Regions from separate parts of the Sphingomonas sp. ACRSK genome, predicted to be linked through region 2. Evidence: predicted binding sites of a transcription regulator. Region 2 holds the regulator's gene; the other holds the start of a gene.
What was found. Region 2 encodes LexA, which represses DNA repair genes until DNA is damaged. Its sites were predicted from a motif close to GTTCCNCNCTTGTTCT; they were not measured.

Region 1: the regulator LexA is predicted to act here: its motif matches at 1,695-1,710, upstream of MHZ35_RS16590 (S24 family peptidase).

Annotation. Positions count from the first base shown of each region.
Region 1 covers NZ_JAKRNR010000047.1:2,931-7,137, reverse strand. The annotation lists gene MHZ35_RS16605 (recombinase family protein) at 1-184, opposite strand, end outside; gene MHZ35_RS16600 (hypothetical protein) at 325-588, opposite strand; gene MHZ35_RS16595 (HIRAN domain-containing protein) at 581-979, opposite strand; gene MHZ35_RS16590 (S24 family peptidase) at 1,008-1,661, opposite strand; gene MHZ35_RS16585 (lytic transglycosylase domain-containing protein) at 1,944-2,561, opposite strand; gene MHZ35_RS16580 (DUF7146 domain-containing protein) at 2,690-3,574, shown strand; gene MHZ35_RS16575 (strawberry notch-like NTP hydrolase domain-containing protein) at 3,643-4,207, shown strand, end outside.
Region 2 covers NZ_JAKRNR010000021.1:29,500-33,706, reverse strand. The annotation lists gene MHZ35_RS12565 (ComEC/Rec2 family competence protein) at 1-1,058, shown strand, start outside; gene lexA (transcriptional repressor LexA) at 1,204-1,878, opposite strand; gene MHZ35_RS12555 (molybdopterin molybdotransferase MoeA) at 1,933-3,111, opposite strand; gene moaC (cyclic pyranopterin monophosphate synthase MoaC) at 3,108-3,575, opposite strand; gene trpC (indole-3-glycerol phosphate synthase TrpC) at 3,572-4,207, opposite strand, start outside.

The sequences.
Region 1 (4,207 bases), on a different contig from region 2:
CCACCATTCGCAGCAGCTCCGGACGGTCGGGCCGCGCACCCGACGCCTTCTCCCGGTACACCGCTGCGATGTAGAAGCCGGCCGCCCCCGCGCCGGCCACGATGCTCTCCTGCCGCGTCAGGTCCTGCTCGTCCGTGCTCACACGGAGGTACACCCGCGCTGCCCTCACCTCGCTGCCTGCCATCTGCTCCCTACTCCCGCCCGGCGCACTTGGGTATACCCGAACGAGCTACGGAGTAGGACGGTAGCTCAGATCTGATCGTGCCAATGCTGACGAGCCTAGCCAAGCTAGCCGAACCTGCCGAGCCATGCCGCTGAGCTTCATCAATGCACGCTTGATTGAGCCAACTCGGCCAGGGCACTGATCACGACAACCCAGCGCGCAGCGGCGGTCGAGCTTTCCTTCTTCCGTACCTCTTCTAGATAGGCGTCCGCCCAGCCAATTGCCTCGGACAAGCCGAGATCCCGGCGGAGATCGATCGCGATCGCCCACGCCTCCTCGAGGATAGGTTGTACCGCCGGGTCGGTTGGAGCGCCGTTCCCCAGCTTGTGCTGGCCTTCAACGGCGAGGGAAGCAGGGTCAGCCATCAGGGTAGATCTCGTCTGGCCAGAGCTCGACCGTGGCCGGATCTGGCGGTGTGGCACCAATCGCATGAGGCGGCGGCAGAACGGGATGATCGCCGTCGAACGCGATGCGAACGGCGGCGCCAGCTGGCGTGGCAGCCTGGAAGATCACCTCGATCGGGCGGCCGTTGCGCAGCATGCCACCAATCCAGGGAGCACGATCGGCGGTCAGATAGCCGATCTGGACGTTGCGGCTGCTGAACACCGCGATCGCGTTCGGGTCCGCCGGGTTCTTAGGCTCAGGGACCAAGTCGACCGGGTCGCCGGGCACGCACAGCAGGATCTCAAACCGTCTGTTGCCGCCGTCCGCATTGGGATGGTTCGCGCCGACGACGTGCAGGCTCAATTGCTTCATGCTTGCACCTGTGATCGGGCGGGGTCGCTCAGCTCAGCGTCCGGCCGAACCATAGCACCCGCCCCACGATGTCGATGCGGCTGGGGTTGATGTCCTGCCAGCTCGGATAATCGGGGTTGTCGCTCTTGATCGAGATGCCGCGTCCCGAGGGCTGCCGCGCCAGCCGCTTGACCATCAGGCTGTCATCGAGCCGCAGGACGTAGATTCCGTCGCGCAACCGGCTCACGCCATCCTTGCGATCGACCAGCACGTCGTCGCCATCGGCGAGCGTCGGCGCCATTGAGTCGCCCTTCACCTGGATGATCGACAGACCGTCCGCCGAGCCCTTGGTACGCTCGCGCAGCCAGCGCGGATCAAAGCCGATCGACGTCCGGCGCGCCTCGCCAAAATCGGCGGCGCCGTAGCCGGCGGATGCGTAGACGTCGAGCACCGGCACCTGCTGCAGCGTCGGCTTCTCCCATTCCTGGGGGCCACCGAGGACCGTTTCCTTCACGCCAAAGTAACTGGCGAGAAGACGACGATCCTTCTCGTCGAGGCGCTTGGGCGTCCCCCGCTTGATGAACTGCTGAATGTAGGCCGGGTTGCGGCCAAGCATGCGCGACAGCGCGGCATACTCCTCCTTGCGCTCATCGATGAGCCGCTGGAGCGCTTCGCGTGGGTGTTCGATCGTGGCGAGCATCATAGGGGATTTCCTACAGCACCGGTTGCGCGGTATGGAACATAAAAGGAACGAAGTAAAGCGAGTCGTGACGCATGGACGGGGATCTGCTGCCGAGGATCGAAATCTTCCTGACACGGATGGGTCTTAGCCCCACGCGGTTCGGCCGCCTCGTCGTCCACGATCCGCGCTTCGTCTTCGACCTCCGGGCCGGCCGCCGGCCACGTCGGCGCGTTCACGCGCATGTCCATGCTTGGCTGCTGCAAAACGGGGCGTGAGCCGGGGCGCTCGAGGATATGGCGCATCTTAGAAGCTCCCCAGACGCCAAGCTGACAGGACCTTGCGCACGTAGGTCGGGGTCTCGCTATTGGCGGGAATACCACGCGCCCGCATGACCGCCGCCGGCCCGGCATTGTAGGCGGCCAAGGCCAGTGTCACCGAGCCGAACTTGTCGAGCATTGCTCTCAAGAAGCGAGCCCCACCATCGACGTTCATGCGCGCGTCGAATGGATCGAGGACACCCAGCGCCCGCGCCGTCGCGGGCATCAGCTGCGCCAAACCCATGGCCCCGGCGCGACTGACCACGCCAGGCTGGTAGGCTGATTCCACCGCGATCAGTGCATCGAGCAAACCGTTCGGCAGCGCGTGGCGAAGCTCAGCGGCACGGATGAAGGCGAGAAACCGCTCGCGTCCCTTAGGCCGCTCGTGCCTTGCCGCAGCGACGGTCATGACCGGGGTATCAGCGGCCGCGGCCGAGGACGCGTGTGGTGTTGCCGCGACCCGGTGCTCGATCAGCTCGAAAGCCGCAGCTGGAGCATCGTCCGCCTCTATCGAACTCGGCTCCGCGTCGGCTTGCTGCGCAAGCGCGGGTGAGGCCCAGGCCAGCAGCGCTGCCGTGGCGGGAAAGAAGGTTCGGATCATCATCGCCTCGCATCATGCATTTCCCTCTTCCTCGAATTGGAACATAGTGCGAACATTATGCTGTAGGAAAGCGCCAAGCCCAGGGGAGCGGAGGCGGCGGCGCGGGGCGCGTCACAGACAGCGAGACTCCTATGACCTTTCACGATCCCCACCTCGCCAGCGGCGCCGACATTGGCCGCGCCATCGTCGAGGCACTCGGCGGACACTGGACAGCCCGGGGCGGCATGTGCCGGTGTCCGGCGCATGCCGACACGACGCCATCGCTCAGCGTCCGCCCGGGGCGCAGACGACTGCTGTTCCATTGCTTCGCCGGCTGCGAGACACGCGATGTGCTCGACGCCATCGCGGCGCTTCGCCTTCCAGGCGGCGCGCGGGTAACCTTTGCCGCAGGCGAGCCGATCGACACGCGTCGACCGGCGGTGGAGCGGCTCTGGTCCGAGGCGCGTCCTCTCCGTGATAGTCTTGCAGCGCGATACTTGACGGGACGCGGTCTTGCCGGGACTGCGGCACTCCGCTTCCACCCGCAGACGCCACAAGGGCGGCGGCCGCTCACGCAGTTTCTGCCGGCGATGATCGCGGCTGTAATTGACGAGACCGGGCTCGTTGCCGTGCACCGCACATTCCTCAGCCCGGATGGAAGAACCCTCTCCTTACGTCAGCCCGCACGTGCCGCGCTGGGGCCACTCGGCACCGGTCTCGTCCGCCTTCATCCCGTCAGCGACCGGCTTGGGCTCGCGGAAGGTATCGAGACCGCCCTCTCCGCCACTCAGCTCTTTGGCGTGCCCTGCTGGGCGACGCTCGGGGCCGAGCGCTTCAAGCGGATCGCCCTCCCCGCCTCTGTCGCCGAGATCGTGCTGTTCCTCGACCATGATGCCGCCGGGCACCAGGCCGAAGCGATGGCGCGCGAGCGTTTCGCCGATCGGCGGATCGAAGCCCGCTACCCGGCCGAGGCCGGTGCGGATTGGAACGATGTTCTGCGCGCACGCGCGCGGGGCAGGATGACGATCGGCCGATAGAGGAGAGGAGATCGGACACTTCGTGCCCCGACGCCGGCGCTGGAGCCGGCCGGGCCGGAGTATCTGCCATGACTGCTGCCGCGCTTCGCCTTGAAGCTCCTGCCGATCCCGTTCTCCTCGTCGCCCTCCGCCTTCGGCACTTTCTCCAGGCCGGCGAGGTTATCGATGCGCGCCTGCTGCGGGACCTGCTCGCCTCCACGACAGGCCGCTCCGCCGCCGATGGCGGCTGGTCGATGCGCCACGCCTACGATGCGCTCGAACTCGCGCAAGTGCTCTGGGCGGGGTCAGCCGGTGCGGGCATGGACATCTCCATCCCTTCGGCCGCGCTGGAAGCTCTGATCGATCTGGGCCGGCGGCTGCCGACGCAGACGGTGCGCACCGAAGACCAGCTCGCATTCCAGCAATTCTCCACGCCTGCCCCGATCTCCTGGATTATGAGCGTGGCGGCACAACTCCGCCCGTCCGACACCGTGCTCGAACCCTCCGCCGGCACCGGATTGCTCGTCTGGCCCGCGGCGAAGCTCGGGGCCACCCTCGTGCTGAACGAGATCGATCCCCGTCGCCGACACTGCCTCGAACTGGCCTTTCCACAGGCGCGGATCAGCGATCACGATGGTGAACTCGTCGACGATC
Region 2 (4,207 bases):
GCCCTAGCTTCCAACTGAGCTTCGCCGCCGTCACCGCCATCGTCGCCCTCCACGAGCACCCGCGAGTCCGCCGGTGGTTCCAGGCGTGCGACGAGGGGCTGCCGCGACGTTTGTTGCGGAACCTCGGATCGCTGCTGCTGACCGGCGTCGCGGTGGAGGCGGTGCTGATGCCGATCGGCCTGTTCCACTTCCACAAGGCCGGGCTTTATGGCGCGCTCGCCAACATCGTCGCGATCCCGCTCACCACCTTTGTCGTCATGCCGGCGGAGGCGCTGGCACTGCTGCTCGATCTCCTCCGCCTCGGCGCGCCGGCCTGGTGGGTAGTCGAGCACGCCCTGTCGCTGCTGCTGTGGCTCGCGCGCACGGTTGCGGCCGCCCCGGGTTCCGTCGCGGCACTGCCGTCGATGCCGGGCGGAGCGTTCGGGCTGATGGTCGCAGGCGGGCTGTGGCTGGCGCTATGGCGCACGCGCGCGCGGCTGCTGGGGCTGGCACCGTTTGCCGTTGGAGCGCTGTGGGCGCTCGCGACGCCCGCGCCGGACCTGCTCGTCACCAGCGACGGTCGGCACCTCGCAATTCGCACGCCCGAGGGAGGCATGGCGATCCTCCGCGACCGGGCAGGCGACTATGTGCGGGGCACCTTGGGGGAGGGGGGCGGTGTCGAGGGCGAGCTGCCCCCGCTCGCCGAGCAGCCTAACGCCCGCTGCACCGCCGACGTCTGCGTCGTCGATGTTGCTGCCCGCGATCGCGTCTGGCGCGTCGTCGCCACCCGCAGCGGCTACCTGCTTCCGGTGCGCGACCTGATCGCCGCATGCCGTGACGCCGACATCGTCGTCAGCGAACGCCGCCTTCCGCGCGGCTGCACGCCCCGGTGGCTGCGGCTAGACCGACCGGTGCTCGCGCAAACGGGCGGCATCGCCATCCGCTTCGATCCGCCCGAGGCGCGCCGGGTCCGCGCGCCCGGGGATCAGCACCCGTGGATCACCCCGCCGACGACGGCGCCCGTGGCGGATCGCTGGCCGCGGCGCAGAAGGAGCGGCCGGGACCACCCGTCTCCCTGACGCCGCACCGCGCCGGCTTCTCGCCCTCAACGACGGAGGTCGCCCTTCTAACCACAGCGGCATTCACTACCGCTGCGAGGTTGGAGCCGAGTCCCCCACAGGCCGCTCGGCACAAGCCTCGCTAACCGAACACCCAGCGTCCGCCTCAGTAGCGGCGCAGCAGTCCTGCAAGCTTCCCCTGCACCCGCACCTGGTCCGGGCGATAGCGCTGCGGATCATAGCTGCGGTTGGCCGGGTCGAGGCGGATCATCGCGCCTTCACGGCGGAAATACTTCAGCGTCGCCTCGTTCTCGTCGATCAGCGCGACCACGATCTCGCCGTCGCGCGCCGCGTCGGTGCGGCGAACCAAGGCATAGTCGCCGTCGAGGATGCCCGCCTCGACCATCGAGTCCCCCGCGACCTCGAGCGCATAATGCTCGCCCGAGCCCAGCAGCGCGGCCGGCACCGGCAGCATCTGCTGGCCTTCCATCGCCTCGATCGGGACGCCGGCGGCGATGCGGCCGTGCAGCGGGATCTCGATGACGTCGTTGGCGGGAGCTGGCGGCGCGACCGGCGCGCTTCGGGCGGGCGCCGTCTTGGCCGGCGCTTTCTTGGCCGTCTCGGGCCGGTCCGGCATCCGCAGCACTTCCAGCGCGCGGGCGCGGTTCGGCAGACGACGGATGAACTGGCGTTCCTCCAGCGCGCTGATCAGGCGATGCACGCCCGACTTCGACTTGAGGTCGAGCGCTTCCTTCATCTCCTCGAACGAGGGGGACACGCCGGTTTCCTTCAACCGGTCGTCGATGAAGCAGATCAGCTCGTGCTGCTTGCGCGTGAGCATGCGGTCCTCCGTCGGAACAGATATGGAACCTTTAGGAAACGGAGCCGCCCCCTGTCAACCGATATCCAGGATTTCCACCGAGTCGCCCGCTTTTGCCGCGCCAGCATAGGGAGGACGCACGATCAGGCAGTCTGCCCGGGCGAGCGTGCGTAGCATGGAGCTGTCCTGCGCGGGGGCGGGGAAGGCAACCCCGTCGCGCAGTTCCGCGCGCAGGTGATCGGCCCTCCGGTCGTTCGCGGCCAGCGGCGCGCCGAGCGGCACCACGCGCCGCCGCGACAGCGGATCGGCCGCGCCCGCCAGCATGCGCACCAGCGGCAGCAGGAACAGCGTTGCCGTCACGAAGGCGGAGACCGGATTGCCTGGCAGGCCCAGCACGACGGCGTTGCCGAGCCTGCCCGCCATCATCGGCTTGCCCGGCCGCATCGCGATGCGCCAGAAGTCGATCCGCGCGCCTGCCGCCTCCAGCGCCGGCCGCACCAGATCGTGGTCGCCGACGGAGGCGCCCCCCGTCGTCACCAGCACATCGGCATCCACCCCGGCGAAGGCGGCGGTGAGTGCGGAGAGGTCGTCCGGCAGAATGCCCAGGTCGATCCGTTCGACGGGCAGCTCCCCGAGCAGGCCCGCCAGCAGCACGCCGTTGGACTCCGGAAGCCCGGCGTCGGGGGGCGAACCCGGCGGCACGAGCTCGTCGCCCGTGGCCGCGATCGCCACCCGCACCCAGCGCCGGACGGGAACCATGCCGTGCCCGCCCACCGCCAGCAGCGCTGCCGCAGCCGGCGTGATCGCCGCACCTGCCGACAGCAGCCGCTCGCCTGCGGTAAAATCCAGCCCGGCCGTACGCACGCTGCTGCCGCGCCGCGGCGGCCCTTCGCCCGCCAGCATCAGACGGCTGCCCTCGCGCGCTGCCTCTTCCTGCACCAGAACCGTGTCGGCGCCCTCGGGCAACGCGGCCCCCGTGAAGATGCGCGTCGCCTGGCTCGGGCCAACGCTGCCGCCGAACGGCCGCCCGGCCGCGGATTCCCCGATGACCTCCCAAGGTCCGGGCAGGTCGTCGAAGCGGATCGCGTAGCCGTCCATCGACGACAGCGCCCGCTCGGGCTGGGTGCGCAGCGCCGGCAGGTCGTCGGCTGCCCAGCGGCCGATGGCGTCGCGGATCGGCACCGTCTCGACGGCGACCGGCTTGGCGAGGCCCAAGACCCGCGCCTGCGCCTCGTCGAGCGGCAGCAGGCTCACGCCTGCCAGTCTCCGGACTTGCCGCCCGATTTGGCGAGCAGGCGCACGCCGTCAATCACCATGCCGCGGTCGAGCGCCTTGGCCATGTCATAGACGGTGAGCAGCGCGACGGAGACGGCGGTCAGCGCCTCCATCTCAACCCCGGTCTTGCCGTCCGTCGCGCAGGTCGCGGTCGCGACGATGCCCTCCGCCTCGATCGTCAGGTCCAGCACCACGCGGGTGAGGGGCAGCGGATGGCACAGCGGCACCAGGTCGCTGGTGCGCTTGGCGGCCATGATCCCGGCGACCCGCGCCACCGCAAGCACGTCGCCCTTCTTCACCAGCCCGTCGCGGATCGCTGCCAGCGCCTCGTCCGACATGGTGATCCGGCCGGTGGCGGTCGCCTGCCGCGCCGTCACCGCCTTGTCGCCGACGTCCACCATGCGGGCATGGCCCTCGGCGTCGAGGTGGGTGAGGCCGGTCATCGGGTCAGGGCGCGGGTTGCCGCCTCGACGTCGTCCTGCCGCATCAGCGCCTCGCCGATCAGGAAGCAGTGGATGCCGTGCTCCGCCATCGCGTCCAGGTCGGCGCGCCCCGTCAGCCCGCTTTCGGCCACGAAGGTGCAGCCCTCCGGCGCGTGCGCAACCAGCTCATAGGTGCGATCGAAGTTCACGGTGAAGTCGCGCAGGTCGCGGTTGTTGACCCCGATCAGCCGCGTCTTGAGCTTCAGCGCCCGCTCCAGCTCCGGATAGTCATGGACCTCCACCAGCACGTCCAGCCCCCGCTCCAGCGCCGCCGCCTCGATCTCCGCCATCTGCCGGTCTTCCAGGGCCGCCACGATCAGCAGGATCGCGTCCGCCCCCAGTGCGCGCGTCTCCGCCGCCTGCCATGGATCGATGACGAAGTCCTTGCGCAGCACCGGCAGGTCGCAGGCCGCGCGCGCGGTGACCAGATAGTCGTCCGATCCCTGGAAATACTCCTCGTCGGTCAGCACCGAGAGGCAGGCCGCACCGCCCGCCTGATAGGCGCGCGCATGGGCCGGCGGGTCGAAGTCGGCACGGATCAGCCCCTTCGACGGGCTCGCCTTCTTGATCTCGGCGATGATCGCATGCCCCTG